4 regions of the Brenneria roseae subsp. americana genome follow, and region 3 is predicted to be linked to each of the others. Evidence: predicted binding sites of a transcription regulator. Region 3 holds the regulator's gene; each other region holds the start of a gene.

Region 1 (8,163 bases), on a different contig from region 3:
TCGACGCCCAGCAACAGATCATCATAGGCCGTACCCGGATGCGACATGGAGCGCAGCCCCATACCGTGAATGCCTTCGGCCAGCAGGCCAGCGCCGATAATCCAGTCTGCCTGCTCGGCGGTTTGCCCCAGATGAAACTGCTTCACCATTGCGCCAAAGACATCGGACATGGATTCGTTCAATGCTCCGGACTGACGGAAATAAATCAATCCTGCTTCGTTTTCGGTAATACCATGCGCCAATTCATGCGCGACCACATCAATAGCAATAGTGAAACGATTGAATATTTTGCCATCGCCGTCGCCGAACACCATTTGCTGCCCATTCCAGAACGCATTCTGATAATCCTGACCGTAATGCACGGTACCCGCCAACGTTAACCCCTCGGCATCAAGCGAGTTGCGCTGGAAAATCTGCCAGAAGAAATCGTAGGTTACGCCCAGGTAGTTATAAGCTTCATCGGTGGCGATATCGCCATTACTGGCCCGTCCTTCTGCGCGCACCCGTTTGCCGGGTAACTGCTGCTGATTTTCGGCATCGTAAATTTCGCGCTGTACCTGTCCGGCGGGCTGCTTTGTATGGGGCTCCGGCCGGGGATGATGGCTAACCATTAATGACTGAACGTGCATCAGGGTTTGCTGGGCGCAATGGCGCTGTTCTTCCGAGCCATTAGAAATAATACGATGCAGAATATAAGGGGGGATCACGCCATAAATCGGTCTGGACTTCATACCTTATCTCCTTGAAAAAGCGCTCATCGGGTAACGCAGACGAGTCAGCAAGGCTCACGCATCTTACTCTCACGGCCGGAATGGGTGGGCTGAGAATCAGTATAGTTCAGAAGTTGAGGGGAATATTGGGGGGTGTTCTCCGTTTTAGGATAAATCCCTATACGGCGATTATGACGTTTTACGTCGTTTCTTCCCGGGAGTCGCGGCGGCCGGGGTTTGTGGGACGAGGGCCGTAACCTGACTTTCTACCCAACCATCCTGTAACCGGGTTTGCAACGTCTCGCCTGGGGTGACTTGCCTGACGTTTTTCAGCACTTTACCATCCGGCGCGGTTGTAACGTTATAACCGCGTGCCAGCGTGGCCAGCGGACTCACGCCTTCCAGACGTGAACAGGCGACGCCCAGCCGTTGCTGATGTCTGTTCAGATTACGTTCAACGGCATTCTGCATCTGATAGCGTAATTGTTGTAAACGCTGTTGAGCACGATGAATTTTTGGCAAGGGCTGCTGTTGAAACAGCCGCTGTTCCATGCGTTCGTGGCGGCGCAACGTTTGTCGCAGCTGTAGCTGCATGGCGTCATCCAGACGCTGGCGGAGTTTGACTAATTGGGCCTGTTGGCGCGCCAGTCGTAACTGTGGATGCTGTTGCTGCAAGCGATGATGCAAACGAGTGAATTCGCGATGGCGTTGAGCAAGATAGTAATCCATTGCCATTTCCAGACGCTGACGCTGGGATTGTATCTGGCGAAGCAATTCCAGTTGATTCCGGCTCACCAGCTCTGCCGCGGCAGAAGGGGTCGGCGCGCGCAGATCGCCGACGAAATCGGCGATGGTCACATCAGTTTCATGACCAACCGCACTGACGATGGGGATCCGGCTGGCAAAAATAGCCCGTGCGACACGCTCATCGTTGAAGCTCCACAAATCTTCCAGCGATCCGCCTCCGCGACCGACGATCAGGACATCACACTCATTACGCAGGTTAGCCAGTTCAATGGCGCGAACAATCTGCAATGGCGCTTCGCTACCCTGTACGGCGGTGGGATATACCACGACGGGCAGCGATGGATCGCGGCGTTGCAATACCTGCAAAATATCATGCAGAGCAGCGCCGCTGGCGGAGGTAATCACGCCGACCTGTCGGGCCGGGGAGGGCAGAACCTGTTTGAACTGCTGATCGAACAAACCTTCAGCCGCGAGGCGCTGCTTCAACTGTTCAAACTGCTGCTGCAACAGACCATCTCCGGCAGGTTGCATACTTTCGGCCAGCAGTTGGTAATCACCGCGGGGTTCATACAGGGTAATGGTGGCGCGTATCAGGACCTGCTGCCCGTTTTGCGGACGAAAGGTAACCCGACGGTTGGTGGTGCGGAACATGGCGCAGCGCACCTGAGCCCGCTCATCTTTCAGCGTGAAATACCAATGACCGGAAGATGGCTGAGAGAAGTTGGAAATTTCACCGGAAAGCCATATCTGCCCCATTTCCATTTCCAACAGCTGTCTAACCGTCTGATTCAGGCGGCTAACGGTAAATATTGCAGACGTAGGAAATTGAGACATTGTGAGCCAGATCAAATTTCAAAACAGTGACTTAATCGATTGATACTACCTGCCTGTGAAAGGTAATCAAGTATTTTAGTAAAAAAATGCTGGAGGCAACCGATTACGCTCTGTATAATGCCACGGCAATATTTTATCTATTCTTACATCCACCTTGGTGAGATATTGCCCATGCTACGTATCGCTAAAGAAGCACTGACGTTTGATGACGTCCTCCTTGTTCCCGCACACTCCACTGTCCTGCCTAACACGGCTGATTTAACCACCCAACTGACGAAAACCATTCGTCTGAATATTCCTATGCTGTCGGCTGCGATGGATACGGTAACCGAATCTGGTCTGGCGATTGCGCTGGCTCAGGAAGGGGGCCTGGGCTTTATTCATAAAAATATGTCTATTGAACGTCAGGCTGAAGAAGTCAGCCGCGTGAAAAAGCATGAAAGCGGCGTGGTCGTTGACCCACAAACCGTTACGCCAAATACCACATTGCGTCAGGTAAAAGAATTGACCGAACGTAATGGTTTCGCAGGTTACCCTGTTGTTGCCGAAGGTAATGAGTTGGTCGGCATTATTACCGGTCGTGATGTCCGCTTTGTGACCGATCTGGAACTGCCCGTCAGCGCGGTTATGACGCCGAAAGAACGTCTGGTCACGGTGAAAGAAGGCGAAGCGCGCGAAGTTGTTTTGCAGAAAATGCATGAAAAACGCGTGGAAAAAGCGCTGGTGGTGGATAGTCATTTCCGGCTGCTCGGCATGATTACCGTAAAAGATTTCCAGAAAGCGGAACGTAAACCTAACGCCTGTAAAGATGAGCACGGTCGTCTGCGCGTCGGTGCGGCGGTTGGCGCGGGCGCCGGCAACGAAGAGCGCATTGATGCGCTGGTCGCAGCGGGTGTTGATGTGCTGCTGATTGATTCCTCACACGGCCATTCCGAAGGCGTGTTACAGCGCATCCGTGAAACGCGTAACAAGTACCCTGATCTACAGATCATTGGCGGCAACGTAGCAACCGGTGCGGGCGCCAGAGCACTGGTGGAAGCCGGCGTCAGCGCAGTGAAAGTCGGTATTGGCCCTGGCTCCATTTGTACAACCCGTATCGTGACCGGTGTGGGTGTGCCGCAGATTACGGCCATTTCTGATGCTGTCGAAGCATTGGAAGGCATGGGGGTACCGGTTATCGCCGACGGCGGTATTCGCTTCTCCGGCGATATCGCCAAGGCAATTGCAGCAGGCGCTGCCTGCGTGATGGTCGGTTCCATGCTGGCGGGGACGGAGGAATCTCCAGGTGAAATCGAACTGTATCAGGGCCGCTCTTTCAAATCTTACCGCGGTATGGGGTCACTGGGCGCGATGTCCAAAGGCTCTTCTGACCGTTATTTCCAAAGCGATAACGCCGCGGACAAGCTGGTGCCGGAAGGTATCGAAGGCCGCGTAGCCTATAAAGGCCGCCTGAAAGAAATTGTTCACCAGCAAATGGGCGGCCTGCGTTCCTGCATGGGGCTGACCGGATGCGGAACCATCGACGAGCTGCGCACTAAAGCCGAATTCGTGCGCATCAGCGGCGCCGGTATCCAGGAAAGCCACGTTCACGATGTCACCATCACCAAAGAGTCACCGAACTACCGTATGGGTTCATAAGGTGATTTGCAGGCTGATTTAATTAGTTAAACCCGGTACTCTTTTTGAACAGCTCAAACTGTTCGCCGGGTTTAATCATTTTTGCTTTTTCGTATTTTGGAACACGCCTCTAATGACAGAAAACATTCATCAACATCGCATTCTCATTCTGGATTTCGGCTCGCAGTACACGCAACTGGTAGCTCGACGCGTTCGTGAACTGGGCGTTTATTGTGAACTTTGGGCATGGGATGTCACAGAAGCGCAGATCCGCGGATTCAATCCAAACGGAATTATCCTTTCCGGCGGCCCGGAAAGTACCACTGAGTTTGGTAGCCCGCGCGCGCCTGAGTACGTTTTCCAGGCCGGTGTACCGGTTCTTGGTGTTTGCTACGGTATGCAGACCATGGCGATGCAATTGGGCGGCCACGTTGAAGGCTCCAACGAGCGCGAGTTTGGCTATGCGCAGGTGGAAGTGAAAACGGACAGCTTGCTGGTGCGTGATATTCAGGATGCGTTGAGCGCAACAGGCTCGCCGTTGCTGGATGTGTGGATGAGTCACGGCGATAAAGTCACGGCGATCCCTGAAGGATTTGTGACCGTTGCCAGTACGGATACCTGCCCGTTCGCCATTATGGCTAACGAAGAAAAACGCTTTTACGGCGTACAGTTCCATCCGGAAGTCACCCATACCCGTCAGGGACAGCGCATGTTAGAGCGTTTTGTTCGTGATATCTGCCAGTGTGAAGCTCTGTGGACGCCGGCCAAGATTATTGATGATGCGGTTGCCCGCATCCGTCAGCAGGTGGGTGACGATCAGGTTATTCTCGGCCTGTCCGGCGGTGTGGACTCATCCGTAACCGCAATGCTGTTGCACCGTGCGATTGGCAAACGGCTGACCTGCGTATTTGTGGATAACGGTTTACTGCGTTTGAACGAAGCCGATCAGGTACTGGAAATGTTTGGCGACCACTTTGGTTTGAACATTGTCCACGTTCCGGCGGAAGAGCGTTTCCTGAGTGCGCTGGCGGGTGTGGATGAGCCGGAAGCGAAACGTAAAATCATCGGCCGGGTTTTTGTTGAAGTCTTCGACGAAGAAGCCAGCAAACAGTCTGAAGTGAAATGGCTGGCGCAGGGAACCATTTACCCTGACGTTATTGAATCTGCGGCCTCCGCAACGGGTAAGGCTCACGTCATTAAATCTCACCACAACGTCGGTGGTTTGCCGAAAGAGATGAAGCTGGGTCTGGTTGAACCGCTGAAAGAGTTGTTCAAAGATGAAGTCCGCAGGATCGGCCTGGAGCTGGGCTTGCCGTACAACATGCTTTACCGCCATCCGTTCCCGGGGCCGGGCCTTGGCGTGCGTGTGCTGGGCGAAGTGAAGAAAGAGTATTGCGACCTGCTGCGTCGTGCCGACGCGATCTTCATTGAAGAGTTGCACAAAGCCGACCTGTATAACAAGGTCAGCCAGGCATTTACCGTCTTCCTGCCGGTGCGTTCTGTGGGCGTGATGGGCGATGGCCGCAAGTACGATTGGGTTGTTGCCCTGCGCGCGGTCGAAACCATCGACTTCATGACCGCACATTGGGCGCATCTGCCGTATGAATTCCTTGGCCGCGTCTCCAACCGCATCATCAACGAAGTGGACGGCATCTCCCGCGTAGTGTATGACGTATCCGGCAAGCCGCCGGCGACGATTGAGTGGGAGTGAGTCTTTAGCATCCATTGAGTTCCGTTAACGTCTAAAATCGCCAGTAAAATCATAGGGTTTACTGGCGATTTTTGTTTTCTGACGGTTATCGAATCCCATCCTGTTCCGGTCATTTTTACCGTGAGTGTTTACGGTAAAAACAGAACAGGCCGATAGAGTGGACTGACCCCATGTCCGCAATAAATACGCCGATTACGGATAGCGTTGACGTCTGTTTCTCGCTCTACTCAATCAATTTATTTGATGCATTATGTTAAACAAACGATATTTATTCTCATCTGGTAATGCGTAAAGTAGAGATAACTCAAAGCTGGAACAGGCTTGCTTCATCATGAACGATGTCCCGCCTGCTGATAATTTCCTTGAAAACAGGATAAACACGTCATGAAAAAGATTGGATTTTTGTCATTTGGTCACTGGACGCCGTCGCCGCAGTCCGGAACCCGTTCGGCCGCTGACGCGCTGCTGCAATCCATCGATCTGGCTGTCGCCGCCGAAGAACTGGGTGCGAACGGAGCCTATTTCAGGGTGCATCACTTTGCCCGCCAGCTCAGCTCGCCGTTTCCTCTGCTGGCAGCGATAGGAGCGAAAACCCGGAGTATTGAAATCGGCACTGGTGTTATCGACATGCGCTATGAAAACCCGATGTATATGGTGGAGGATGCGGGTGCGGCGGATTTGATCTCCGGCGGGCGTTTACAGCTTGGTATCAGCCGTGGCTCCCCGGAGCAGGTGATTGATGGCTGGCGCTATTTTGGCTATGTCCCTTCCGAAGGGGAAAACGAGTCTGATATGGCGCGCCGTCACACCGAAGTGCTGTTGGATGTGTTACGTGGCGAAGGCTTTGCGCAACCCAATCCACAGCCGATGTTCCCGAACCCGCCAGGCCTGTTGCGGCTTGAGCCTCATTCCGAAGGTTTGCGCGACCGTATCTGGTGGGGCGCTGGTTCGAATGCGACAGCGGTGTGGGCCGCGAAACTGGGGATGAACCTGCAAAGTTCCACGCTGAAAGACGATGAAACAGGCGAACCTTTCCACATTCAGCAGGCAAAACAGATCCGTGCGTATCGCGAGGCCTGGGCGGAAGCAGGCCATACACGTACGCCACGTGTCTCGGTCAGCCGCAGCATTTTTGCCCTAATGGACGATCGTGACCGGATGTATTTCGGTTCAAGCCGTGACGACAGCGATAAGGTCGGTTTCCTTGACGAGAAAACCCGCGCGATTTTCGGGCGCGGCTATGCCGCAGAACCGGACAAGCTGATCGAACAGCTGAAACAGGATGAAGCGATTGCCGAAGCGGATACTTTATTGCTGACCGTGCCGAATCAGCTGGGCGTGGATTACAACGTGCACGTTATCGAGTCCATTCTGAAGCATGTTGCTCCGGCAATGGGCTGGCGCGACAAATAAGTTTGCAATGAAAAACGCCCCGCATGTTTTACGACATGCGAGGCATTAAATCTGGATGCGCTGAGCAGGATTGTCTTACGGGTTAGTCTGCGGCTGTAACTGATAGATCCATGCAGTAAGGTGCCGACCATCAGCCGTGGTCACTTCAACTTCAACACGATCATAGCCATCTTCAAATTCATCCAACATTGGCCAGTGTGCCTCAAGTTTATCGGATAAAAACACGTAACCGTGGACGAGTGGTCCATTCTTATCCAGGACGATCCCCGGAAAATCCGCAGCCGCTCCCCAGCCACGCTCATAAAACGTGCCGGTCACATAACCCGGCAGCCATTCTCCACCGATGTTTTCCAGAATATGGGCATTAGCGTGGCCCGGACGTAGCGTACCGTAGACAAACAAGCGTTCCATCATCCCTCGTTAGCCAAAACAATGAATACCCCAATGGGCAGAGGAAAATGCTCAAAATACGGGGTAATGATGAGATTCGATAGCCCCCTCAAAACGCAAACCACACAGTGATCAAGTTCTGCAACCTGGTACAGCCTCAAAAATTACAGGTATAATCCCACAAATTATTCAACTGGTTTAGAAACGAAAATGACAAAACTCACCTTACAAGAGCAGATGCTAAAAGCTGGATTAGTGACCAGCAAAAAAATGGCTAAAGTCCAAAGAACGGCTAAAAAATCACGCGTTCAGGCTCGTGAGGCAAGAGCGGCTGTGGAAGAAAATAAAAAAGCACAACTTGAGCGTGATAAACAGCTAAGCGAACAACAAAAACAAGCTGCTTTATCTAAAGAGTATAAAGCTCAGGTGAAGCAGCTCATTGAAATGAACAGAATCGACCTTTCAAAAGGTGATATTGGTTTTAACTTCACAGATAATAATTTAATTAAAAAAATAGTTGTGGATAAGCTTACTCAAGCTCAGCTGATCAGTGGTCGTCTCGCCATTGCTCGTTTGGTTGTTGGTAACAGTGGCGAGAGTGAATACGCTATTATCCCCGCGAGCGTAGCCGATAAAATTGCGCAGCGGGATGCAGACAGTATTGTATTAAATAGTGCGCTTAGTCAGGAAGAGCAAGATGAAGAAGATCCGTATGCCGATTTTAAAGTGCCTGATGATTTG
Region 2 (8,163 bases), on a different contig from region 3:
AATGCTGTTGGTGGCGCGATACAGGGCTTCGATGAACATCTTTTTATCCTCTTCCCGGTCAATGTTGCGAATATAGCTGCCATCGACTTTCAGGTAGGCCAATCCCCATTGGGATAAATTCCCGATCATATTAAACCGGCCGCCGAAATGCTGAAGTCCTAATGCGCAGCCGTGTTCATTCAGTAGTTTGATTAATGCCTCAAACTGTGTGGTATCCGGTAACTGGTTTTCATCCAGCTCGAGAATCAAACGTTTCGCCAGCGTTGGCTGCTGTTTTAACGGTGCAATCAACTGCGCCATCAGCGACAGATTAAGAACCGTGTTACCGGATAGGCTAAGGGCCAGATTACCGGGATGGTGACGTAAATAATCCAACACCAGTTTCAGCATGATCTGATCCAGACGAGTGTTCCAGCCAAAGCGCTGCACCCAGGGAAGGAAACGCCCTGCGGCAATGCTGTTACCTTGCTCATCCTCAATTCTTGCCAGCACTTTATGGTGCAGTACCCGATCGGGTTCAAGGCAATCCACGACGGGTTGCAGGAAGAGTTGCAAACGCCCTTGTTCCAGGATGGGATCAAGCCGGTTGAACCACATATGCCGATCGCTTTCAACCTGGGATGACGTTAGCTGAGGCTCATCAAGAATAGTGGTATCAGAATCACTTTCGGCTTTAGTGAGCGCCTGATCGCCCTGAACCAGCAGCGATTGTGCCGAATCACCGGCGTGGAATGGCACCATAGCGAATCTGGCTACCGGCGATATGTCGGTTTCTCCGGTGAGGTACAAGGTTTCAATGCTGCGCGTCAGTTCACCAATCAGCGCATAGGCTTCCTTATCGACCAGTCCGGGGCACAGCATGGCGAATTCCCCTCCGCGGATACGAGCCAGAATACTTTCGGCTTCGGTATGCTGCTTTTGGACTTTTCGCATAATGTGGCCAATCGAGGCCAGCAGCGTATCGGTGCGCTGTCCGCCCAGACGTTGGTTCATTCCAGAGAGATCCTGCACGCGGATCATAATAAGAAAACCGGGCGCCGTTTCTTCATCTTCAAGCTTGTCATTGAGGTGCATATCGAAAGCACGACGGTTAGCCAGTCCGGTCTGCGGGTCCTGATAGGCTTCCCGACGTAAGCGCTCGCTTCGTTCCGCTTCTTCTTCAAACAGGGTTTTGAGCTGACTGACCATCAGATTCATTGCCTGTGCAACGCGGCGGAATTCCGGTGTGTTGGGTAAATTCGGCTGGCTGAGGAATTCCCGGCGGGTAATCGCCAGAGATTGCTCAACAATGTAATCCAGCGGACGTAGCTGACGGCGCAACAGTATCGCTCCGAGCAATACCCCAAGCGTACCGCAGCCAAGCAGCCACAGAAGCGTGGCGGAACTGCTGTTCCACAAGCGGGTAATGGCAAACATCGGATGACTGATAACCTCAACCTTGGCCGCTTGTTCCCACCCTCGCATGACGATGGCTTCACCCGCGCCAGGCTGGAGGTTCACCAGACGAACAAACCAGACAGGTACATTGGGGACGTCCGGCGGCGTCGTCCGTTCGTGCGTGATTTTATCGGTTTTCAAATCCCGTACGCGGATGCTGGAGAAATAGCCGCTGTCAAAAATGGAGCTGACCATCAATTCGACCATCGCCGGATCGTCAATATTCGGGGTCAGAGACAACCCGAGTGCGGTTGCCGCATCCTGGGCGTGGGAACGCAGCTGGTTATTGTATTGTTCCCGCGAGTTTTCCAGGCTGACAAAAAAACTCCCGCTGAAGATAATCAGCACGAACAGGCAGATGGCTATCAGTAATTGTTTATATAGAGACATAGCCTAATCCTACTCCTCAATTGAAAATCCTTCGGCACGCATTTTGGTTAATAGATCCTGCCAGCGTGAAAGCCGTTTACTGTCACCCACACGTTTATTGCCGCTTGTTCCCGGTAGCCATAGTCCTTCGCCGTTAAAGGAATAAACCGGTAATAAGTCATTGCGCTGAGTTGCAGGTTGAATCTTATCCGTCAGGTTATCCAATACCAGTGGAATCGATGTGGGTGTCGGATAATAGGTGAGCACCATATGGGCTTTGTTAAGGCGTAATGCCTTAACGTAAGTAATGCGCAGTTTTTCGCCGGATACGCCCAGGTGGCGTAGGGTAAAGTATTTGGCGATGGAATAGTCTTCACAATCCGCCGCGCCTTTACGCAGTGCTTCTATCGGGCTTGCCCAGTAATCTTCCTGATTCCAGATGACAATATCATCCCGAAACAGCAAGCGATCATTAAAAAAACGGTTCACGGTATCCAGCAGCTTTCTTTCTTCCACATTATGTTGGGAAACCAGTAATGTCTGCCATTCTTCAATCCGATGACGCGCCGCCGGCGTCGCCGGTCCATAAAGCTGTTCGGTACGCTTGAGGATGGTAACAAAGTCCCAGTCGGCGCGCAGGGAACCCGCCAGCAGAAACAACAGACAGCAGATAAAAAACAGCTTGTAATAAGGGCGCCTGGGCCAGTGATATTGCACCGATGTTTCTCTGTTAACTTACAGGGTTCATGCCAATCACGTGAAGCGCACCGGCCTGAATGCTGAAATCTATTGAGTATACATATCGTTGCAGAATATCTTACTTTTATAGCGGCAAAAAGAGATTACTATGGGCGCCAGATAACGCCATAACAAAACAGGCGCAAAAGGTAAGGTAGCAGGATGAATGCAAACGCAATGAATTTAGGGGATTTGATATCTGAAACCCGTAACCCCGCCACGATGGATTTAGATAAGCTGTCTACACTGGATATGATGCGGGCCTTTAATCAGGAAGATCAAAAGGTGCCGGGAGCCATTCGGCAAGTATTACCGGCGATTGCCGAGGCGGTCGATCTGGCTACGGATGCGCTGAAAGCCGGTGGACGGCTGATTTATCTTGGCGCGGGTACCAGCGGGCGGCTTGGCGTACTGGATGCCTCTGAGTGTCCTCCGACCTTTGGCGTGCCGCATGGATTGGTGGTCGGTCTGATTGCGGGAGGGCCGGGTGCGCTGCTCAAGGCGGTGGAAGGGGCGGAGGACGATCCGCAATTAGGCGAAACGGATCTGGTCGCCCTCAACCTGACGTCTGATGATATGGTGATTGGTCTGGCTGCTTCTGGCAGAACGCCCTACGTTATCGGCGCGCTGCGGTATGCCCGTGGCATAGGTTGCCGTACCGCGGCGATATCCTGTAATCCTCACTCACCGATTGCGCAGGAAGCGCAGGTCGCCATTTCACCGGTTGTCGGGCCGGAGGCGTTAACGGGATCGACCCGGCTGAAGTCGGGAACGGCGCAGAAGCTGGTACTGAATATGATTTCTACCGGCGTCATGGTGAAACTGGGTAAGGTGTATCAGAATCTGATGGTGGATGTTAAGGCAACCAACGTCAAATTGCTGGATCGTGCTTGCCGCATCGTGATAGAAGCCACGGGGACACAACCGGACGTGGCGCGGCAGGCGCTGTTGCAGGCGGAAAATGAAGTGAAGCCGGCGATTCTGATGATTCTGAGCGGACTGAACGCGGAACAGGCCCGGCAGAGACTGGCGCAGCATGGCGGTTATCTGCGAGAGGCGCTGATTGGCTGATCTTGTGGCCGCGCTGGAGATGGGGCGTTTATTTGTCAGGGGGGAAATCCTTCCCCATGTTTTGATCTGGGAGTGATGTTTTGAGCGATAAGCGAAGTCAAAGAGTGGTATTTTTTGATCTGGATGGCACGCTGCACCAAGAAGATATGTTTGGCAGCTTCCTGCGCTTTTTGCTCCGTCGATTGCCGTTCAACCTTGTTCTGGTGCTCCCGCTCTTACCCGTGATTGGCCTGGGGTTGCTGCTACAGGGACGCGCAGCACGCTGGCCGATGAGTTGGCTGCTGTGGGCGATTACCTTCGGACGTAGTGAAGCCCGGTTAAGCGGTCTGGAAAAGCAGTTTGTCGGTGACTTTCGGCGTCAGGTCACGCCTTTTCCACAGGTTCAACAACGCCTCAAGACATATTTGCAGGATGCGCAGGTTCAGGTCTGGTTGGTGACGGGGTCGCCGCAGCGTCTGGTCGAACAGGTTTATTATGATTCGCCTTTTTTGCCGGCAGTGCGCCTGATGGGAAGCCAGATGACACGCCGCTATGGCGGCTGGGTATTGACCTTACGCTGTCTGGGACGGGAGAAAGTCATTCAGATGGAGCAACAGCTGGGCGCGCCGCTCAGGCTTTACAGCGGCTACAGCGACAGCAAACAGGATAACCCGCTGCTTTATTTTTGTGAGCACCGCTGGCGTGTGACGCCAAACGGCAGCTTGCAACAGCTGGAATAATGTCTCTCCGGCTTGTTCTGGCTGATCTGATGGATATAATGCCCGCCGCAAAACGTTAATGAGAAGAAAAGAGGACATGGTGAGCCACGAACTGGACGATGAACATTGGATGCGCCATGCGTTGACGCTGGCCCAGCGTGCTCAGGATGAAGGCGAAGTACCGGTCGGCGCGGTATTGGTATTGGACAATCAGGTGATTGGCGAAGGCTGGAATCGCCCGATAGGTCATCACGATCCGACTGCCCATGCCGAGATTATGGCATTACGTCAGGGGGGGATGGTGTTACAGAACTATCGCCTGTTGAACACTACACTTTATGTGACGCTGGAACCCTGCATCATGTGCGCGGGTGCCATGATCCACAGTCGTATTGGCCGGCTGGTCTATGGTGCGGCGGATGAAAAAACGGGGGCGGCAGGGTCGTTGGTGGATATTTTGCGTCATCCGGGGATGAATCATCAGATCATCATCGATTCGGGCATACTGGCGGATGCGTGTTCAGCCACGCTTAGCGCCTTTTTCCGTATGCGGCGTGAACAGCACAAAGCCCGACGGGACGCGGAAAAGAAAACCGCGAATTAATCGCGGTTTTGGTATATACGGCTTATTCCTGCACCTTATTGGGCGGAACGACCGGATAACCCTGCGCGGATAGCTGCTGTTGCTTCTCTTTGTTCTCTTTTTCTGTCAGATACCCTTCCAGGCTCACCATATAGCGGCGAATGTTCTCCACATAGTTGTACGCTTCATGCCCCCGAGCGTAGCCGTAGGTGGTTTGCGTGTAATAGCGCTTTTGGCTTAGCATCGGCAGACGCATTTTTACGTCAACCCAACTGTCTGGGTTACCCTTTTGTTTTTCGGTCAGCTTTCTGGCATCCAGCAAATGCGCGTATCCCATGTTGTATGACGCCAGCGCAAACCAGATTTTTTCATCTTCTGGAATGGTGTCCGGCATTTTCTGCATCATATGGGACATATATTGCGCCCCGCCACGAATACTTTGTTCAGGGTTGAGGCGATCGGTCACGTCGAGACTTTCGGCCGTATTCCTTGTCAGCATCATAAGGCCGCGAACGCCGGTCGGTGATGTTGCCAGCGGATTCCAGTGAGATTCCTGATAGGAGATGGCCGCCAGCAATTTCCAGTCGATATCGGTCGCGTATTTTTCAAACAGCGGCCGAAGGTCGGGCAATGTTTCATCAATAGCGTTCAGAAATGTGGTGGTATCCACGTAATCGAATTCGCCAACATGCCCGAGATATTTTTCTTCCAGACGTGCGAGCGTACCGTCTTCAACCATCTGGCTGAAAAAATCCAGTAGTGCCGCTGAAAGGCTGTCGTCATGGGAGCGACGCATATACCAGGTCACCGGTTCTTCATCGCTCAGATCAAAAGCAACAGCCAGCTGCGGGTGGATACGCTGCATCAACCCAATGGTGACGGAATCCGCCAGAGTGTAGTCCAATTTGCCATCCGCTATCTGTTTCAGCAGGTCCTGCGAGGTCAGATCGGAGGCGGATTCCCAATTGAGTTGGGGATATTTCCCGGCTTTCAGATCGCGCAAGGTAGCGATATGGGCGGAACCCGACGTCACGGCCAGACGACCCTGGAGCTTGTCCATTTTCTGGGGACGCGGCGTGGCCAGGCGGTACACCAACTGCTGTGAAACGGAGTAATAACTCGGTCCGGCGCGGAAACGTCCCAACCGCTCATGGTTGTATATCAGTCCGGCAGCCAACAGGTCCGCGTCGTCGTCATCGAGATCGTCAAACAGGTCATCAAGATTTTTACGTGACGACACCACCAGCTTGACGCCAAGATAATCGGCGAAACGTTTTGCCAGCTCATAATCCAGACCTGCCGGATTTCCGTTGCTGATATAGTAAGTCAGCGGTGAGTTAACCGTACTGATGCGTAATTCTCCACGTGCGAGGATCTGTTTGATCTGCGAATCCTGACTACTGCGCCAGGGAATCGATGGCCATAAGGCCAGTGCCAGCAGTAACGTGATAACCCCGATGAAGAAATAGTTTAATTTTAAAGGCTTCAAATAGTGGTCTCTCGGCGGCTGAAGAGCCGGTCTGTCTGTAACGGCAGTTTTTTATTCGCCCCTCTCTGGGGCTCACCCTTAGCGGGCTGTTGCTTCGCAACGTTGAAAATCGTGCCCGGCGTTTTTCTATGGCGGGCTATCCCCATCCCGTTTGGGCCGTCGCAAGCGGCGATTTTTTATACATAAAAACCTGGAGTCGGGGCATTTTGCGCAACAAACCGCCAGTGTGCAACTTTTATTGATTTGGCTAATGATTAACCGTCGGCGCCATGAGATGTTCAATAATAGATACGCAAACGGTTTCGTCCCGGGGAAGGATTCTCTATAATGGCGCGCGTTTCCCCCCTGTAGCGCCCAACGACTGCACTACAGTCAGTGCATCGAAGACGAGAGAACTTTAGATTATGGAAATACTGCGTGGTTCACCTGCTTTGTCGGCTTTTCGTATTAATAAATTGCTGGTCCGTTGCAAAGAGCACTTTTTGCCGGTTAGCGATATCTATGCCGAATACGTACATTTCGCCGATGTCAGCGCGCCGTTGAACAACGATGAACAGGCCAAGCTCACGCGTTTGCTGAAGTATGGCCCCTCTCTCGCTGAACACGAGCCGCAAGGCCGTCTGCTGTTGGTGACGCCGCGTCCCGGCACCATTTCTCCCTGGTCTTCCAAAGCGACCGATATTGCTCATAACTGTGGATTGAACAAAGTGCTGCGTCTTGAACGTGGTCTGGCGTTCTATATTCATGCGCCAACCTTGAATGACGAACAGTGGCGGCAGTTGGGGGCTTTGCTGCATGACCGTATGATGGAAAGCGTGTTTGACGACATGCGGCAGGCAGAGCAGCTTTTTTCCCATCACCAGCCTGCGCCATTAAAACGAATTGAAATCTTGTTACGGGGACGTCAGGCGCTGGAAGAGGCGAATGTTCGTCTGGGGTTGGCATTGGCGGAAGACGAGATTGATTATCTGCTGGCGGCCTTCAATAAGCTGGGGCGTAACCCGACGGATATTGAACTGTATATGTTCGCACAGGCGAACTCCGAGCACTGTCGCCACAAAATTTTTAATGCTGACTGGGTGATTGATGGCGTTGAACAGCCGAAGTCGTTGTTCAAAATGATCAAAAATACCTTTGAGCATACCCCGGACCATGTGTTATCGGCTTATAAAGATAATGCCGCGGTGATGGAAGGTTCTGCCGTAGGCCGCTTCTATACCGATACGCACGGCAAATATGATTACCATCAGGAAGAGGCGCATATCCTGATGAAGGTCGAAACGCATAACCATCCGACGGCCATCTCTCCGTGGCCGGGCGCCGCCACCGGCTCCGGCGGCGAGATTCGTGATGAAGGCGCCACCGGTCGCGGCTCCAAGCCCAAGGCCGGGCTGGTGGGATTCTCCGTCTCCAACCTGCGGATACCCGGTTTTATCCAGCCGTGGGAAGAGGAAGGATTCGGTAAACCGGACCGCATCGTCAGCGCGCTGGATATCATGATCGAAGGCCCGCTGGGCGGAGCGGCATTTAATAATGAGTTTGGGCGTCCTGCGCTGACCGGATATTTCCGTACTTATGAAGAAAGGGTGGACAGCCATAACGGTACTGAGCTGCGTGGCTACCATAAGCCGATCATGCTGGCGGGGGGGATCGGTAATATCCGTGCCGATCACGTCAAAAAAGGTGAAATCAGCGTAGGCGCCAAACTGATCGTGTTGGGCGGACCGTCCATGAATATCGGTCTGGGCGGCGGCGCGGCGTCATCAATGGCGTCCGGT
Region 3 (8,163 bases):
TCAAATTTTCGTACGCACGTGATCAAACTCCCTCCTGAACTGCTGCCGGGGCTGGTGCCGGGAGCCTCCGTGGCGCACAACGGTTGCTGCCTGACGGTGACAGCGGTAAAGGGGGATTGCGCCAGTTTCGATTTAATGAAAGAAACATTGCGATTGACCAACCTCGGCGAAGTGAAGGAAGGTGACCGCGTCAACGTTGAACGGGCAGCCAAAGTGGGAGATGAAATCGGCGGTCATGTCATGTCTGGCCATATTATCTGCACAGCGGAAGTGGTGAAAATTCTGGTATCGGAAAATAACCACCAGATTTGGTTCCGCCTGGCCGACGAAGCGTTGATGAAATATGTGCTGCACAAAGGTTTTATCGGTATCGATGGAATCAGCCTGACGATTGGTGAAGTCACCCGCAGCCGTTTCTGCGTGCATTTGATTCCGGAAACGCTCAACCGTACCACGCTGGGGCAGAAGCGTCTGGGACATCGCGTGAACATTGAAATTGATCCGCAAACTCAGGCTGTGGTGGATACCGTAGAACGCGTATTAGCCAGCCAGCAGAAGAACGAACCCGTTAGTGAAGAATAACAAGTCGCTTCGCGGAGCAAGCCGTTCGGGAATCGTTTCCCGGCGGCTTGCTTTCAGCAGATTTTGACTAGCGCGGAACGCGTAACCCGCCTTCAATGCCGCTCGGACTGAAAAGCACCTGCCAGAGTTGGATATTCCGCGCACGGAAGGCGCCGGCGCAGGCATTCAGATAGTAACCGAACATACGACGGAAGCGGGCGGAATAGCGTTCGGAAAGCTGAGGCCAGCTTTGCTGAAAACGCTCATGCCAGGCCATTAATGTACGGTCATAATCCGCGCCGAAGTTGTGCCAGTCTTCCATCACCATGTAAGGTTCGCTGGCCTGGGCAATATGACGCACAGAAGGCAGACAGCCATTGGGGAAAATATATTTATCCGTCCAGGGATCGAGCTGTGAGTCGGTTTGATTCGCGCCGATAGTGTGTAACAGAAACAGACCGTCAGGTTTAAGATTCTGGCTGATGACGCGGAAATAGGCGTCGTAGTTACGCGGACCGACATGCTCAAACATACCGACGGAAACTACCCGATCGAACTCACCGGCAAGGTCGCGATAATCCTGCAACAGAATGGTGACGTCCAGATCCTGGCAGCGCTGCTGCGCCAGTTTCTGCTGTTCGCGAGAAATCGTCACGCCGCATACGGATACGCCATAACGGCGTGCGGCAAACTCCGCTAACCCGCCCCAGCCGCAGCCGATATCCAGCAGTGTCATTCCCGGTCTGAGCTGTAGCTTCTCACAGATCATCTCCAGTTTGTCTTCCTGCGCCTGCTCCAGCGTTTCGGCTTTTTTCCAGTAAGCGCAGGAATACTGCATGTAGGGATCGAGCATCAGTGAAAACAGGTCGTTTCCCAAATCATAATGTTCTTTGCCGACAATCCACGCCCGCCTTTTCGATTGCAGGTTCATCAGGCGGGATACGGCAATGCGCAGGATATCTTTCAGATGGCGCGGCAGCTTCTCATCCAGTCTGGCGTGCAAAACGCGGTGGAAAAACATATCCAGCCGTTCACACTCCCACCAGCCATCCATATAACTTTCACCCAGTCCTAATGAGCCTTCACGCAATACGCGTTTAAAGAAATCCGGGTTTTTCACGGCGATATCAAACGGACGGGAACCATTAATTTTGATATCGGCCATACTCAGCATTTCATGCACAATATGGAACCAGGACAGGTTATGGCTATCCAGTTCCTCTATATACGATGAACTCATAACTTCTCCCTACCTTGCTGTTAATCATGCGCAGCAAGGAAAACATAGACAATTTTTACCCGTAGTCGATATCGGTGGAATTTTCCCATCGTCTAGTCTCTGAATGGTCAGAGGAAAATGCAGAAGAAAAGCAAAAGCCGGTACGCAAAAAATACGTAGGGGCACTCATCCTTAAGGTCAATCCGTGCCGTCCGCTGGTACGCAAAATTTAAGGATAGTGAAGAAAAACAAAAAATTCAGTTTATGTAATAACCGCATTTAGTTTATGACTGCTTCAGCCGGGGGACAAGTATAAATTGGCTGAAGCAGTATCAGAGAGCACGCGATAGCCGCGTGGCATAAGAAAGTCGTCTGTTATCAGGAATAGCGGCGATAATCGCGGAAAGGACCATCCGCCACGGAACGGCGTTCAATCAGCGTCGGGTAGACTTCGATAACCTGCGCATCTTCGCGTTTGCTGGTGATACGGTCCAGCAACATAGCGAACGCGGATTGTCCCAGACGTTCTTTGGGCTGATGAATGGTGGTGAGCGCCGGAGTGAAAAAGCGGGCATGGCGGACGTTATCGTAGCCAATGACTGAAATATCCTGTGGAACACGCAGTCCCAACTCATCGGCCGCACAAATCGCGCCCATCGCCATGATATCGCCGCCGCAGAAAACGGCGGTTGGTCGGTGTTTCTGTGACAGAATCTGGTGCATGGCCTTATAGCCGGATTCCGGCTCGAAATCGCCTTGTACGATCCACTCATCGCGTACTTTGATGTCCGCTTCGTTCAAGGCTTTCAAAAAGCCCAGGTAGCGGCCGCTCCCGGTGTTACGTTCCTGAATGCCGGGAATCGCACCAATATCCCGGTGACCGCGTTCGATCAGATACCGGCCTGCCATATAGCCGCCTTCAAAGGCGTTATCGATAATGGTATCGGTAAAATCGCTGTGCGCCTGTCCCCAGTCCATGACCACCATCGGAATGCTGCGGTAGTCTTTCAACATGGCGAGTAAGTCTGGCGGATACTCCGCACACATGACCAGTAAGCCGTCCACGCGTTTTTGAGCCAGCATGGAAAGGTAGGCTCGCTGTTTGTCGATGTTGTTGTGCGAGTTACATAAGATCAGCGTGTAGCCTTTCGCGTAGCAGCTGTTTTCAACGGCTTCGATAATCTCGGCAAAGTAGGGTGCTTCACTTGATGTTGCCAACAGCCCGATGGATTTGGTGTGGTTGACTTTTAGACTGCGGGCGACGGCGCTGGGTGAATAATGTAACTCTTTAATCGCCGCCCTCACGGCAGCTTTGGTCTCTTCGGCGACGAAACGTGTTTTATTAATCACGTGCGATACGGTTGTGGTCGAAACGCCAGCACGTTTTGCCACATCTTTGATCGTTGCCATCTAAAAATGACTCCTGGACTTACCTGTTACAGTCGTAAGTATATTGTTAATCGTTTGCCTGCGCGTAAAGTTCTTCTCCCTGGCGAAAAAACAGGATGTCAGAAGGAGAATGCCGAATGTTATACCTGAGGGGACAAGGTTGACGTTTTTCGACCAGGACGCAGCGCTATCATAAACAGCGGATTTTGTCCGATTTGCCACGAAAGTGGAAGCGGTAATTTATACTATTAGTGCGGCATTGGTACGAGATTTTTCATTTAAATTATGGAAGAATCAAAACAACCATATAATTTGTAGTTTTAAACCACCGTCCGGTTTTGAATCCCAAATGATGGTCGCGCATTTATTCTCATAATTTGGTGCCATACAAAAGGAGAGACTTATGGATACAGACCTGAAGATGTCATTACTGACAACGGCTGGCGCGCTGGCGATGATTATCGTATTCAGTTTTGTCGCGGTACTGAACTGATTGGCGCCCGGCCTCCCGTTTGTTTAGTCAATCCATCCGTTCAGACCGGTTATTGCACTTAAACCGTGTCTGAACGGGTGACAGTCCGGGGTACGGTATTTGCTCCGGGGGCGAGTTAAAAAGGCGTAAAACTAGCGAATCGTTTGTGGCGTAACAACTCTGCGCGCGCCGACGTAGTGATCCTGCCAATAATCTTCACTTAGCTTACTGATGCGTATATCCGATCCTGTACGTGGCGACTGAATGAATTTGCCATTCCCCAGATAAACTCCAACGTGATCCGCAGCACCGCGATTATTGATACGGAAGAAAACCAAATCGCCGCTTTCCAGTTCGTTTTTCTTGATAGGGGCGGCATCCCGCAAGTGGTACATTTCGTTAGCGGTGCGGGGAATCTGAATTTTAACTACGTCTTTATAGGCGTAATAGACCAGTCCACTACAGTCAAAACCGGTAAAAGGAGAGGTGCCTCCCCAGTGATACGGTTTTCCTACCTGACTCATCAACTTATTCATCGCGGTTAATTTGGCATGCTGGTAACGTTTTTTATGGGTGGCGCTCAAGGCCAGTCCTTTATCCAGCTTCTCTTTTTTACCCGTTTCCGCTTTGTCTTTCAGACCTGATTTACGTTTGGAATGGGTGGAAGCCAGTTTCACCTTACTGTCGGTGTTTGACTTTTTGCGCTCTTTTTTGACCGGCGCCGGCGTGGCATTTTGGGTTTTTGACGAGGATTTTTCCGATAAATGCTTTGCCGTGCTCGTTGTTGTCTGGGGGGTAGCGTTTCCGGTATTGGCGGCATCCGGCTTTTTGCTTTTTATTGGCGTTGGTGCTTTTTTGTCGCTTTTCGTCGGCTTGCTTTTCTTGTGGTCGCCTTCAATGACACGCGTCATGCTGGTTTTACGCGGCGCTGAATCGGGGGCATTGGGAGTAGCCTGAGCCAGGTTCAGGAATAGATTACTGAAGAACAATATAAAAAGCGTAATAAATAAGCGCATGATAAAAATGACCGAATATAATCCTTAAATCGCTCAATCAACCCGCACAGTATTCCCGAAAACGGCAGGATAAAAAAGTGGGAATGACTGCTTTATTCATACAGAATAGTGAAAAAACGTTAACAATTGTTTTTTCGGTGGATTTATCATCGTTTTCTGCTTCAGATTTCATCAGCGCGATGTATCTCTGCGAGCCTCGCAATCAATGACAGCCGTGTCGGTTGCCTCAATTCTGACCAGGGCGGATCTGGTATTTGGCGATTCAGACTGAAGCCTGAAATCTGCTGAGTCGTGCGGCGAAAATAAAACCCTACAAAAAATGGCGTTTTTTTGTGGCTATGGCCCTCGGTACAATATAATTGAGTAGATAGCGCTGTAATGGCACATCTGACAGAAGCTCGTGGTTAATGCATATGATGTTAGCCATCCTATAAGGTTTAAGGAAGCAAGAGAATGACGACGACAACAATTGAAAAAATTCAGCGTCAGATCGCTGAAAACCCGATTCTACTGTATATGAAAGGTTCACCTAAGTTGCCGAGCTGCGGCTTCTCCGCTCAGGCAGTACAGGCGTTGTCAGCTTGTGGCGAACGTTTTGCCTATGTCGATATTTTACAGAATCCGGATATTCGCGCTGAGTTGCCCAACTACGCCAACTGGCCGACTTTTCCGCAACTGTGGGTTGATGGTGAACTGGTCGGCGGTTGCGACATCGTGATTGAAATGTATCAGCGCGGCGAGTTACAGCAGCTGATTAAAGAAACCGCTGAAAAACACAAGTCCCAACCGGAAGATCAGGCATAATTAAACTACCACGGGTGCATCACGCACCCGTTACTTTTTATGGCGGGCGTCCTGCTCGCCACCCTTCGGGGCGTCGCCAGCGACGTTGAAAAATGCGCCTGCGTTTTTTGCTTAACTTGCCTCAGACTCGGTTTCTGACGAGTCCTCATTCAGAGCAACAGGCCATCCTCCCAGACGTTTCCAGCGATTCACCAACTCGCAAAACAGCAGTGCGGTCTGATTGGTATCATAGAGCGCTGAATGGGCCTGGCTTGAGTCAAACGCGATACCGGCGGTAAGACAGGCTTTCGCCAGGACCGTCTGTCCCAGCACCAATCCGCTCAGTGCCGCGGTATCAAAGGTGGCGAAAGGGTGGAAAGGGTTGCGCTTCAGGCTACAGCGCTCGGCCGCGGCCATCATAAAACTATGATCGAATGTTGCATTGTGTGCGACGATAATCGCCCGGTTACAGCCTTGATCTTTTATCCCTTTACGGACCATTTTGAAAATTTCATGCAAAGCTTCATATTCGCTGACCGCACCGCGTAAGGGGTTGGAGGGATCGATGCCATTAAAAGCCAGCGCGGCGGGTTCCAGAATAGCGCCTTCAAAAGGTTCTACATGGAAATGCAACGTTTCATCCGGCTGTAACCAACCATCCGTGTCCATTTTTAATGTTACCGCAGCGATTTCCAGTAATGCATCGGTTTTAGCATTAAATCCGGCAGTTTCAACATCAATCACTACCGGATAAAACCCACGGAAACGACCGTTCAGGGCGTTCAGGTCATTTTTATCAGCCATTAGTCTCTTATCTTTAGCAAAATGCAGCGCGCATTATGGCAAATTTTGGCGAGAGATGCAGTATACCCTGCTTATTTGACGCGGCAACGGCGGGTAATATGCGGCAAGGAAGGCAGGTGTCAGTCGGACACCTGCGGTTATCTTCGTGGGTTAGCGACCAATGCCCTGACCGGAGTGGGAATTTTCAATCAGTTCGATTTTGTAGCCATCCGGATCTTCAACAAAGGCAATAATCGTGGTGCCGCCTTTTACCGGACCTGCTTCACGGGTGACATTGCCGCCAGCCTGACGAATGCGCTCGCACGTTGCGGCGACATCATCGACGCCGAGTGCAACGTGACCAAAGGCACTCCCCAGATCGTAGCTATCAACGCCCCAATTGTAGGTTAATTCAATGACCGCCCCTTCGCTTTCTTCGGTATAACCGACAAAAGCCAGCGTATATTTGTATTCGGTATTTTCACTGGTGCGCAGCAGGCGCATACCCAGAACCTTGGTGTAAAAATCGATAGAGCGTTGTAAATCGCCAACACGCAGCATGGTATGAAGTAAGCGCATAATTTCCTCGATTGGCTACTGTAGTTAACCGCAACATGGCGGATAGGAAAGTCGACAGAAAGGAAGTATAGCGTTGCCGGTATGCTGAGTCCAAATCATTGGCAGGAAAGGTATCGGCAGTTGATACCGGGCCATTTCAGACTTCATGGCGCAGACCAGGCGTGGGATATTCAACCGGCCATACAACGGGTTTTATGCCGTTATTGAGTAGCCGAACGCGTTAAAAAGGGGAGAACAAACGATGGGAAAGGGCGTTCAGGCGCTATCGCCGTGAAGAAAAATCGTCAGAAATAACAATGCTTACCTAATTATTTTTATGGTTACCGATAGTGGGGACTTGCCAGAGGGAGAGAACAAGGCTTCAATAAATAGAGTTGTAGAAGGAGGTTCGGTGCCAGAGCAACTTGAACTTTTTGTCGTCCCCAATCCTTGTCGTGGCGTTTGTCAGTCTGATGAGCGCGGGTATTGTCGCGGTTGCTTTCGTAGCCGCAACGAACGGTTTAGCTGGGGCCAAATGAGTGATGTGCAAAAACAGGACGTGTTGCGTCTTTGCCGGCAGAGAATGAAACGTCTGCAACGTACAGAGAAAGTTGTATTACCAGTAGAACCGCAGCAGCAATCTTTATTTTAAATTGCCAGCTAACGTTCACTTAATAAAATAAGTTCGAGATCATTTTTAAAAAGCTTTTGTTTGGTAGTATTCCTTTTACTACAACGATAAATGCTGTTTTCCATTTTTATAAATCAGAATTGATTGCAATCCAGGGATATAACTTAGCACGCTAATTATAAGGAGATGTGATGGAATTGCCATTAGGATCTGATTTAGCTCGTCTGGTGCGCGTTTGGCGGGCGCTGGTCGATCATCGATTAAAACCGCTGGAATTGACCCAAACGCATTGGGTGACGCTGCATAACATATATCACCTGCCGCCTGGTCAATCACAGATTCAACTGGCTAAAGCGATAGGAATTGAACAGCCGTCATTAGTCAGGACATTAGATCAACTGGAAGATAAGGGATTGATTACCAGACACGTGTGTTCACATGATAGACGCGCTAAACGTATTATGCTTACCGAAGCCGCCGAGCCGATTATTCAGGCGGTCAATGACGTAATTAGCCATACCCGTAACGAAGTATTATTCGGCATCACGCCTGAACAGGTGGATGAATTAGCCTTGCTGATTGCACGGCTGGAACAAAATATATTGGCCCTGCATGAAAATCAGGCTTAGCGAAATTTGACTTAGGTATCAGGAAGTAAATCCCGGAAACATCATCGAAATTATTATTGATCGTTTTTACCGGAATTGGGTTATTGACGGTAATCGCCACAGCAAAAGTGGCGATTACCGTT
Region 4 (8,163 bases), on a different contig from region 3:
GCATGGCGATTTCGTTTTTCATTACGATAGCGGATAAGGAGAGGCAGTGATCGTGACAGTGCTTCAGTAACTTTTGCGCGGAGAAGAACGGATAGGGCACATTTTCTTCGGTCAGACTGGTTTTACCAAAATTCTCCTGATCGACGACAAACCCGCCGCCTATGGAATAATAGGTTTTACTATAGACCAACTCCTGATGGCGATAGGCGCGGATTGTCATGCCGTTTTCATGCAGCGGCAGGTTTTCCGATTGAAAACACATGGAGGTTTCCAGCGGGAAGCTGACTTCATACTGGCCGTCGAGCATTGGCAGGCGGTTCGTTTCCTTGACCCGTTGTATGAAGGCGGAAATACCGTCGATGTCGACGCTGTCCGGCAGATTACCCGCCAGACCCATAATAATAGCGATATCGGTATGGTGGCCTTTGCCCGTCAGGGACAGTGAGCCATAAACATCTACAACGATGCGCGTTACCGATGAAATGAGTGACTTGCTGACCAGATCATCCGTAAACATTTTGCCAGCTTTCATCGGACCTACGGTATGTGAACTGGATGGACCGATACCAATTTTGAAAATATCAAATACGCTGACCATTAGCGACTTCCTTTAAAAAACGCCGGTAGTTGCATAACGTACCGGCGTTGAGATGAGTGAATCAGGGCGGAATTGAATTAGCCAAACAGGCTGTAAACGATCGCGCTGATTGCAATCAGACCCATGATGGTGACAAAGACGTTGCTGATCTGGCCGCTGTATTGCTTCATCGCAGGGACTTTCTGAATGGCATACATCGGCATCAGGAACAGCAGACAAGCGATAATCGGGCCACCCAGGGTTTCGATCATCCCCAGAATGCTTGGGTTCAGGGTGGCAACTATCCAGGTGGTGATCAGCATGAACAGCGCCGTGATGCGGTTCAGTTTGGTGCTGGAGATGGTTTTACCTTTGCTGCGCAGAGACTTGACGACCATGCCGTTAAAGCCTTCGCCGGCGCCCAGGTAGTGTCCCAGGAAAGACTTGGAAATCGCGATAGTGGCGATGATCGGGGCCAGGTAACCCATAACCGGGTTATTAAAGTGGTTAGCCAGGTAAGACAGAATGGAAATGTTCTGTGTTTTCGCTTCCATCAGCTCGGTAGGCGACAGGCTCAGTACGCAGCTGAAGACAAAGAACATAACGGTCAGCACCATCATGATGTGGCTGTATGACAGAATGCGTGAGCATTTTTTCTCAGCATCGTCACCGTATTCTTTACGTTTGGCGACGGCGAAAGAGGAAATGATCGGTGAGTGGTTAAAGGAGAAAACCATCACGGGAATAGCCAGCCACAGCGTCGCCAGCAAACCATTGCCGGTGACATTATTGCCCAGAGAAATATTTTCAAAAACAGAGGTATTCCAGTGAGGAATTAAATACAACGCCAGCATCATTAATACAGCAACAAACGGATAAACAAGAATACTCATTGCCTTAACGATCATGGCTTCGCCAAAGCGAACGATGAACATTAAACCGAGAATCAATATTAATGAAAGCACTGCTCTTGGTGGAGAAGGCAAATGTAATTGGTGAGTAATAAAGCTATCTACCGTATTGGTAATCGCAACGCTGTAAACCAGAAGAATCGGATAGATGGCGAAAAAATACAGCAGTGTGATTAATTTTCCAGCGCCGACGCCGAAATGTTCTTCAACCACTTCTGTAATATCTTCACCACCTTTTTTACCAGATAATACAAAACGGCATAAAGCGCGGTGAGAATAATAGGTCATTGGGAAAGCAATAATTGCCATAATAATTAATGGGATCAGCCCACCAATACCCGCATTTATCGGCAAAAATAGCACGCCAGCGCCAATGGCCGTGCCGTAGAGGCCCAGCATCCAGACTGTATCGCTTTTACGCCAGCCCGAAGCCTGCTCTAATACCTGGCTGCTATCTTGAATTGTGCTCATGGTAGTGTCTCCTTAGTGAACACAGATAATAAAAATTACAGTATCGGCAAGTTGCCGTTACAGGGATGAAAAGTTGTACATGACATATAATTATGTCGATGAGTCAATACTGTTTTTGTGGGTTGCATTCTATATCGTGGCGGTCGGGGAATAATATTGTGGCGATCACATAAATGAATTGAATGGAATTATTTTAATAAATTTTATCGGGAATTAAAATATCAATGATGATACTTTATTTTAATTATTTTTAATGGCTCTTTATTGATGCTTTATTTAAGGGCTGAGTGATAAAAAATAACCAGAAATAGGAGGCTTGTTAAAAAATCGTACCGTTTAAATAATAAACCCAAATATTGAGATGTCACGCTTAAAAATCATTTTTTTTCTTTTATCTTTCCGTCTGTTGCTTTCATTTTGTTCATGATCGGCGGCGAAAAGGGCAAACCTGTCATGGCAAATGAATGCCTATGGAAGGCTATCGCCAATACGAAACACGCTCCAGACAACGATAACGCAGTGTACTGGAGCGCAGATCGGTTTATTCAATAGACAATTTTTCCTGTGCCCAACGCAAACCGCTTTGATATTCATCCGTCAGCATTGCTGCCAGTGATTGCAATGTCTGCTGAAGTTGAGCGCTATCCTGGGCCTGTAAGTTCAGGTGTCCGACTTTGCGCCCTGGCCGCACCTCTTTTTCATACCAGTGTAAATGCACCAGTGGCAACGAAAGCCAGTCGATATTCACATCGGTGCCGATCAGGTTGACCATCACCGACGCAGTATCGACAGCCGGTACCGGCATTGGCAGATCCAGAATGGCGCGCAGGTGCAGCTCAAACTGGCTGATGGAGGCGCCGTTTTGTGTCCAGTGTCCACTATTGTGTACACGTGGCGCGAGCTCATTGATTAGCAGGCGATCGCCTACGATGAAACACTCCATCGCCATGACGCCCACGTAATCCAGTTCGTTCATAATGGCCGATAACATCTGTTCGGCCTGCTGCTGGAGTTGAGGTATCGGCTGCGGCAGAACGACGCTGGTGCGCAGAATACCGTCCTGATGCAGGTTATGCGTCAGCGGGTAGAACACGCATTTGCCATGCGCGTTGCGGGCGCCGACCAGCGACACCTCACCGGAGAAATTAATGCCTTGTTCAACAATACATTCGCCGTAGCAGTCGGCAGGCAACGTCGTTCGTTCACCCTCGCGTAAACGCCATTGGCCCCGACCGTCGTAACCACCTACGCGGCGTTTGACGATAGCCAATTCGCCCAGCCGGGCAAAAACCTGCGGCCATTCTTCTTCGCTGGCAAGTAACTGCCAGGGGGCGGTAGCCAGATGCAGAGAATCCAGCAACTGCTTTTGCGTGAGGCGATCGGCCAGACGTGGGAAAATGTCGCGGTTAACGAATGCGGTGTGTGCCGCCAGTTCATTCGTGAGGGCGGTTTCCGGCCAACGTTCGATCTCGGCAGTAATCACACTGTTCTGAAACGGAACCGATTCCGGTTCCGCATCCAGACCGACCGGATAAACGACGATGCCTAACGGCTCACCGGCCTGACGCAGCATCCTGCCCAACTGACCGTTACCTAACACGCAAACCGGTTTCATACTTCCCCCCGGGGGTCAGGATTGGATAACACTTCATCGGTCTGGCTCTGCCGCCAGTCAGCCAGACGCGTGGCGATGGCGCTGTCATGCAGGGCAAGGATTTGTGCGGCCAACAGGGCGGCATTGGCCGCGCCGGCTTTACCGATCGCCAGCGTGCCTACGGGTATGCCGCGCGGCATCTGGACAATCGAATACAGGCTGTCAACGCCGCTCAGGGCGGCGCTTTGTACCGGAACGCCCAGTACGGGAACCAGCGTTTTAGCGGCCAGCATACCCGGCAAGTGCGCTGCGCCACCGGCACCGGCGATAATCACATCAAAACCGTTCTGAGAGGCTTGCTCCGCGAAACTGAACAATTTATCGGGGGTACGGTGGGCGGAGATAACTTCAACATGAAAAGGGATATTCAGTGTGGTGAGAATCTCTGCGGCAAACTGCATGGTGGCCCAGTCACTTTTGGAACCCATGACGATGGCGATTTTAGCCGGGGCAACGTTGGATGACATGCCTGTAAAGCTCCTGTGATTTTACATGATCGTGACGCAGGGCAAGAGAACTGCGTCGGCCAGATAGAGATAGACCGTGCTCTGGCGTTGAGGGCGTAGAGCATACCATGACCTTATGGCGAGGAAAACGGTTGCGTAGGCCTGAATGACGGATTGCCGCTACCATCGTGGGCTAACCCAATGAGGAAAAAGAATTAACACCAGCAAGGCGTCAGAATGGGAAGGTGATCAGTTCAATGTCCTGACTGGTCACTTTAATCATGGAGCCTTCATGGTGCCAGGCGCCCAGGACAGCACGTTGTGCTTCAGCGTGGTTGACAACAAGCTGATGAATGGCCGGACGATGGGTATGGCCGTGGATCATGGTGTTGACCTGATAATGCTGGAGACGGCGGATGACCGCTTCGGGGTTCACATCCATAATCTGCTGTGATTTATGCTGATTGGCATGCCGGCTGGCTGCCCGCATTCTTTCAGCGATGTTGAGTCGCAGGCACAACGGCAACAGCAGGAAGAGACGTTGTATCAATGGATTGTGTACCCGGCGGCGAAATCTCTGGTAGGCGGGATCGTCGGTACACAGCGTATCGCCATGTAAAATGAGAACCTGCCGGCCATACAGATTGAGTACCGTTTCCGTTGGCAAGAGCGTCAGCCCGCTTTGCCGGGCAAAGCGCTTGCCGATCAGAAAATCACGATTGCCGTGTACGAAATAGCAGGGAACGCCGTGCTGATGCAGTTCATACAGGGCAGATGCCACCGTCGCGTGCAGCGGCTGCTGATCGTCATCACCGATCCAGGCATCAAACAAATCGCCCAGAATATAAAGCGCATCCGCGTTCACGGCTTCATGGCGTAAAAAACGCAGAAAACCGGCGGTAATCGCCGGTTCGTGAAGACTTAAATGCAGATCGGCAATAAACAGAGTCGCCATAGACTGCCAGGATTACTCGCTGACGGTTACGCTGGTGATCACGACGTCTTCTTTCGGTACGTCCTGATGCATACCGCTGCGACCGGTCGCGACGCCTTTGATTTTGTCAACCACGTCCATGCCTTCGGTGACTTCGGCAAATACGCAGTAGCCCCAACCGTCAGCACGTTCTGAGCGGAAGTTCAGGAAGTCATTGTCGACGACGTTAATAAAGAACTGCGCCGTAGCGGAATGCGGATCGTTGGTACGCGCCATGGCCAGCGTGCCGCGGGTGTTTTTCAAGCCATTATTGGCTTCATTCTTAATCGCCGCGCTGGTGCTTTTTTGCTCCATACCCGGTGCAAAACCGCCGCCCTGGATCATAAAACCATTGATAACGCGGTGGAAAATAGTATTGTCGTAAAAACCGCTGCGGCAGTAATTCAGGAAGTTTTCTACGGTGACCGGCGCTTTATCTGCGAAGGTATTGATAACGATATCGCCGTGGTTTGTATGAAACGTGATCATAGTAATGAACCCTAGATAGCCATAATAATGAGAATGATGTTCACCATACACGGTGAGCGATCAAGAGCGCTCTTATAACATAACTGACGGGCCGAGTCAGCAGAGCCGTTATCTTAAGCAGCGGTTGTCCCCATACCGAGGGAGATATCAGCAAACATCACTAATACAAATAAATTGATCAAATTTTGGGTTTTTTGATAATTTATTTGAATGATATTTTTCTTGCGCTAGATCAATGTATGGAGTAATCATCATATTCTTTATTAATGACCCAGATTAATCTGAGAGTGATTCGTATTACCTTCCGAATAACGCTAAATAGATAGGTGAATTATGCTGGACAGTATTAATCGAGTATTAGATAAGCCCGATTTTGGAAAACTGCTACTGCGTTTGTCTTTCAGTATTCTGATGTTGTTCCATGGATGGCATAAGGTGCATGGCGGTATTGGCAGCGTTGAAGGCATGCTCACTGCTGCGGGGATTCCGACGTTTGTCGGCTATGGCGTTTATATTGGTGAAGTTGCTATGCCCGTGCTGATGATCCTGGGAATTCTGACCCGTCCTGCAGCACTGATTTTCTCTTTCACCATGGTTGTTGCCGCTTTATTGTCAAACCCGGCCGCTTTCGCCATGCTGACGAAAACGGGAGCATGGGGCGTTGAACCGGCAGCGGTTTTCTTCTTTGCCGGTCTGGCTATCGCCCTGTTGGGCAGCGGTAAATATTCAGTCATGTCGAATCCGCGCTGGCGCTAATATGGCGTCCTGACTGGGTTACAGCATGTTATGAAAGGTCCGGATTTCCGGGCCTTTTTGTTGCCATTCTCAAACGTTATCCTGCCGCGATCGTTTCCGCTTTACCTCATGTTGTTGGAAGTCGATGATTTTATTCCCTGTCAATTATCTGTTTATTCCGTTGTATCAGTCTTGCAATAGAATGGGGTTCAGGTTTCAATACGCCGTTAGGGTTGCGAAGCCCTTAGCAAATTGATGTTATGCGCATGCTGACAGCGAACGATGATCCACCTATCCTGCGAACACCATGGAATGCCCTGATGCTAAAGATTTTTAATACGCTGAGTCGCCAAAAAGAGGAATTCAAACCTATCCACGCCGGTCAAGTGGGGATGTATGTGTGTGGAATTACCGTATATGACCTGTGTCATATCGGTCACGGGCGTACTTTTGTGGCGTTTGATGTGGTGGCTCGGTATTTACGTTATTTGGGATATTCGCTGAAATATGTGCGGAATATCACTGATATTGACGATAAAATTATTAAACGTGCGGCGGAGAATGGTGAAACCAGCGAGCAGCTGACCACCAGAATGATCGCGGAAATGCATGCTGATTTCGATGCGCTGAATATTTTGCGTCCGGATACGGAGCCGCGTGCGACTCATCATATTGCCGAGATTATCGAGCTGGTTGAAAAGCTGATTGCACGTCGCCATGCCTATGTCGCTTCGAACGGCGACGTCATGTTCTCAGTGGCTACTGCGCCAGGATATGGTGTGCTATCCCGCCAGGATCTGGCTCAGCTTCAGGCGGGCGCTCGCGTAGAGATCACTGAAGTTAAACATAACCCGATGGATTTTGTACTGTGGAAAATGTCCAAGCCGGGCGAGCCGCATTGGTCTTCACCGTGGGGAGAAGGGCGTCCCGGTTGGCATATCGAGTGTTCGGCCATGAACTGTAAACAGCTGGGCGAACATTTTGATATTCACGGGGGAGGGTCGGATTTGATGTTCCCGCACCATGAAAATGAAATTGCCCAGTCCAGTTGTGCGCATGACGGCCCTTATGTGAACTACTGGATGCACTCTGGCATGGTGATGGTTGATCGGGAAAAAATGTCGAAGTCGCTGAATAACTTCTTCACCGTACGTGATGTGCTGGCCTATTACGACCCGGAAACGGTGCGTTACTTCCTGATGTCGGGCCACTACCGCAGTCAGTTGAATTACAGCGAAGAAAATCTGAAACAAGCGCGTTCGGCGCTCGAACGTTTATATACGGCGCTGCGTGGTACCGATCGCCGTGTTGCAGCACAGGGGGGCGAAGCGTTTGAAGCTCGCTTCCGTGAAGCCATGAACGACGATTTCAATACGCCGGAAGCTTACTCCGTGCTGTTTGATATGGCACGTGACGTAAACCGCCTTAAAACGGAAGATCCGCAGGCAGCGAATCAGCTGGCATCGGCGTTGCGCAATCTGGCTAACGTGCTTGGCCTGTTAGAGCAAGATCCAGAGGTCTTCCTGCAAAGCGGCGCACAGGCCGATGACGACGAAGTTAAGGAAATTGAAGGGTTGATCAAACAGCGTAAAGACGCCAGAGCGGCCAAAGATTGGGCATTGGCGGATCAGGCTCGCGATAGATTGAATGAACTCGGTATCATCCTGGAAGATGGTCCACAGGGAACAACCTGGCGACGTAAGTAATCCGTTATCGTCTTCAGTAAACAAAAAGCCCGCGATGATATCACCGCGGGCTTTTTTTGCGCCGGATTATGCTGCGCCGGATCGCCGTCGGCGACTTTTTATCTGGGATATCAGGCAGCGACTTCTACCGTCTCGCCATCAAACCCGACTTTCTGACCCGCGACGATTTTGCAACGTTTACGCGTTTCAACTTGTCCGTCA

What was found. Region 3 encodes PurR, which represses purine synthesis genes. Its sites were predicted from a motif close to CANGCAAACGTTTGCNTG; they were not measured.
Region 1: the regulator PurR is predicted to act here: its motif matches at 2,384-2,401, upstream of guaB (IMP dehydrogenase).
Region 2: the regulator PurR is predicted to act here: its motif matches at 6,675-6,692, upstream of purL (phosphoribosylformylglycinamidine synthase).
Region 4: the regulator PurR is predicted to act here: its motif matches at 4,201-4,218, upstream of purE (5-(carboxyamino)imidazole ribonucleotide mutase).

What each region holds. Positions count from the first base shown of each region.
Region 1 is NZ_QDKJ01000011.1:29,619-37,781, forward strand. It holds gene B4923_RS14370 (M4 family metallopeptidase) at 1-731, opposite strand, end outside; gene xseA (exodeoxyribonuclease VII large subunit) at 900-2,291, opposite strand; gene guaB (IMP dehydrogenase) at 2,463-3,929, shown strand; gene guaA (glutamine-hydrolyzing GMP synthase) at 4,042-5,619, shown strand; gene B4923_RS14390 (LLM class flavin-dependent oxidoreductase) at 6,004-7,032, shown strand; gene B4923_RS14395 (gamma-glutamylcyclotransferase family protein) at 7,108-7,443, opposite strand; gene B4923_RS14400 (DUF2058 domain-containing protein) at 7,633-8,163, shown strand, end outside.
Region 2 is NZ_QDKJ01000024.1:5,468-13,630, forward strand. It holds gene lapD (cyclic di-GMP receptor LapD) at 1-1,827, opposite strand, end outside; gene lapG (cysteine protease LapG) at 1,837-2,523, opposite strand; gene murQ (N-acetylmuramic acid 6-phosphate etherase) at 2,722-3,615, shown strand; gene yfhb (phosphatidylglycerophosphatase C) at 3,696-4,334, shown strand; gene tadA (tRNA adenosine(34) deaminase TadA) at 4,393-4,917, shown strand; gene mltF (membrane-bound lytic murein transglycosylase MltF) at 4,940-6,385, opposite strand; gene purL (phosphoribosylformylglycinamidine synthase) at 6,790-8,163, shown strand, end outside.
Region 3 is NZ_QDKJ01000003.1:17,266-25,428, reverse strand. It holds gene B4923_RS04045 (riboflavin synthase subunit alpha) at 1-582, shown strand, start outside; gene cfa (cyclopropane fatty acyl phospholipid synthase) at 650-1,801, opposite strand; gene purR (HTH-type transcriptional repressor PurR) at 2,159-3,190, opposite strand; gene cydH (cytochrome bd-I oxidase subunit CydH) at 3,573-3,662, shown strand; gene B4923_RS04025 (C40 family peptidase) at 3,794-4,657, opposite strand; gene B4923_RS04020 (Grx4 family monothiol glutaredoxin) at 5,111-5,461, shown strand; gene rnt (ribonuclease T) at 5,573-6,244, opposite strand; gene gloA (lactoylglutathione lyase) at 6,395-6,802, opposite strand; gene B4923_RS04005 (DUF1289 domain-containing protein) at 7,194-7,433, shown strand; gene slyA (transcriptional regulator SlyA) at 7,604-8,041, shown strand.
Region 4 is NZ_QDKJ01000011.1:132,954-141,116, forward strand. It holds gene B4923_RS14820 (L-serine ammonia-lyase) at 1-598, opposite strand, end outside; gene B4923_RS14825 (HAAAP family serine/threonine permease) at 676-1,959, opposite strand; gene purK (5-(carboxyamino)imidazole ribonucleotide synthase) at 2,501-3,574, opposite strand; gene purE (5-(carboxyamino)imidazole ribonucleotide mutase) at 3,571-4,080, opposite strand; gene lpxH (UDP-2,3-diacylglucosamine diphosphatase) at 4,292-5,014, opposite strand; gene ppiB (peptidylprolyl isomerase B) at 5,027-5,521, opposite strand; gene B4923_RS14850 (DoxX family protein) at 5,855-6,277, shown strand; gene cysS (cysteine--tRNA ligase) at 6,577-7,962, shown strand; gene ybcJ (ribosome-associated protein YbcJ) at 8,073-8,163, opposite strand, start outside.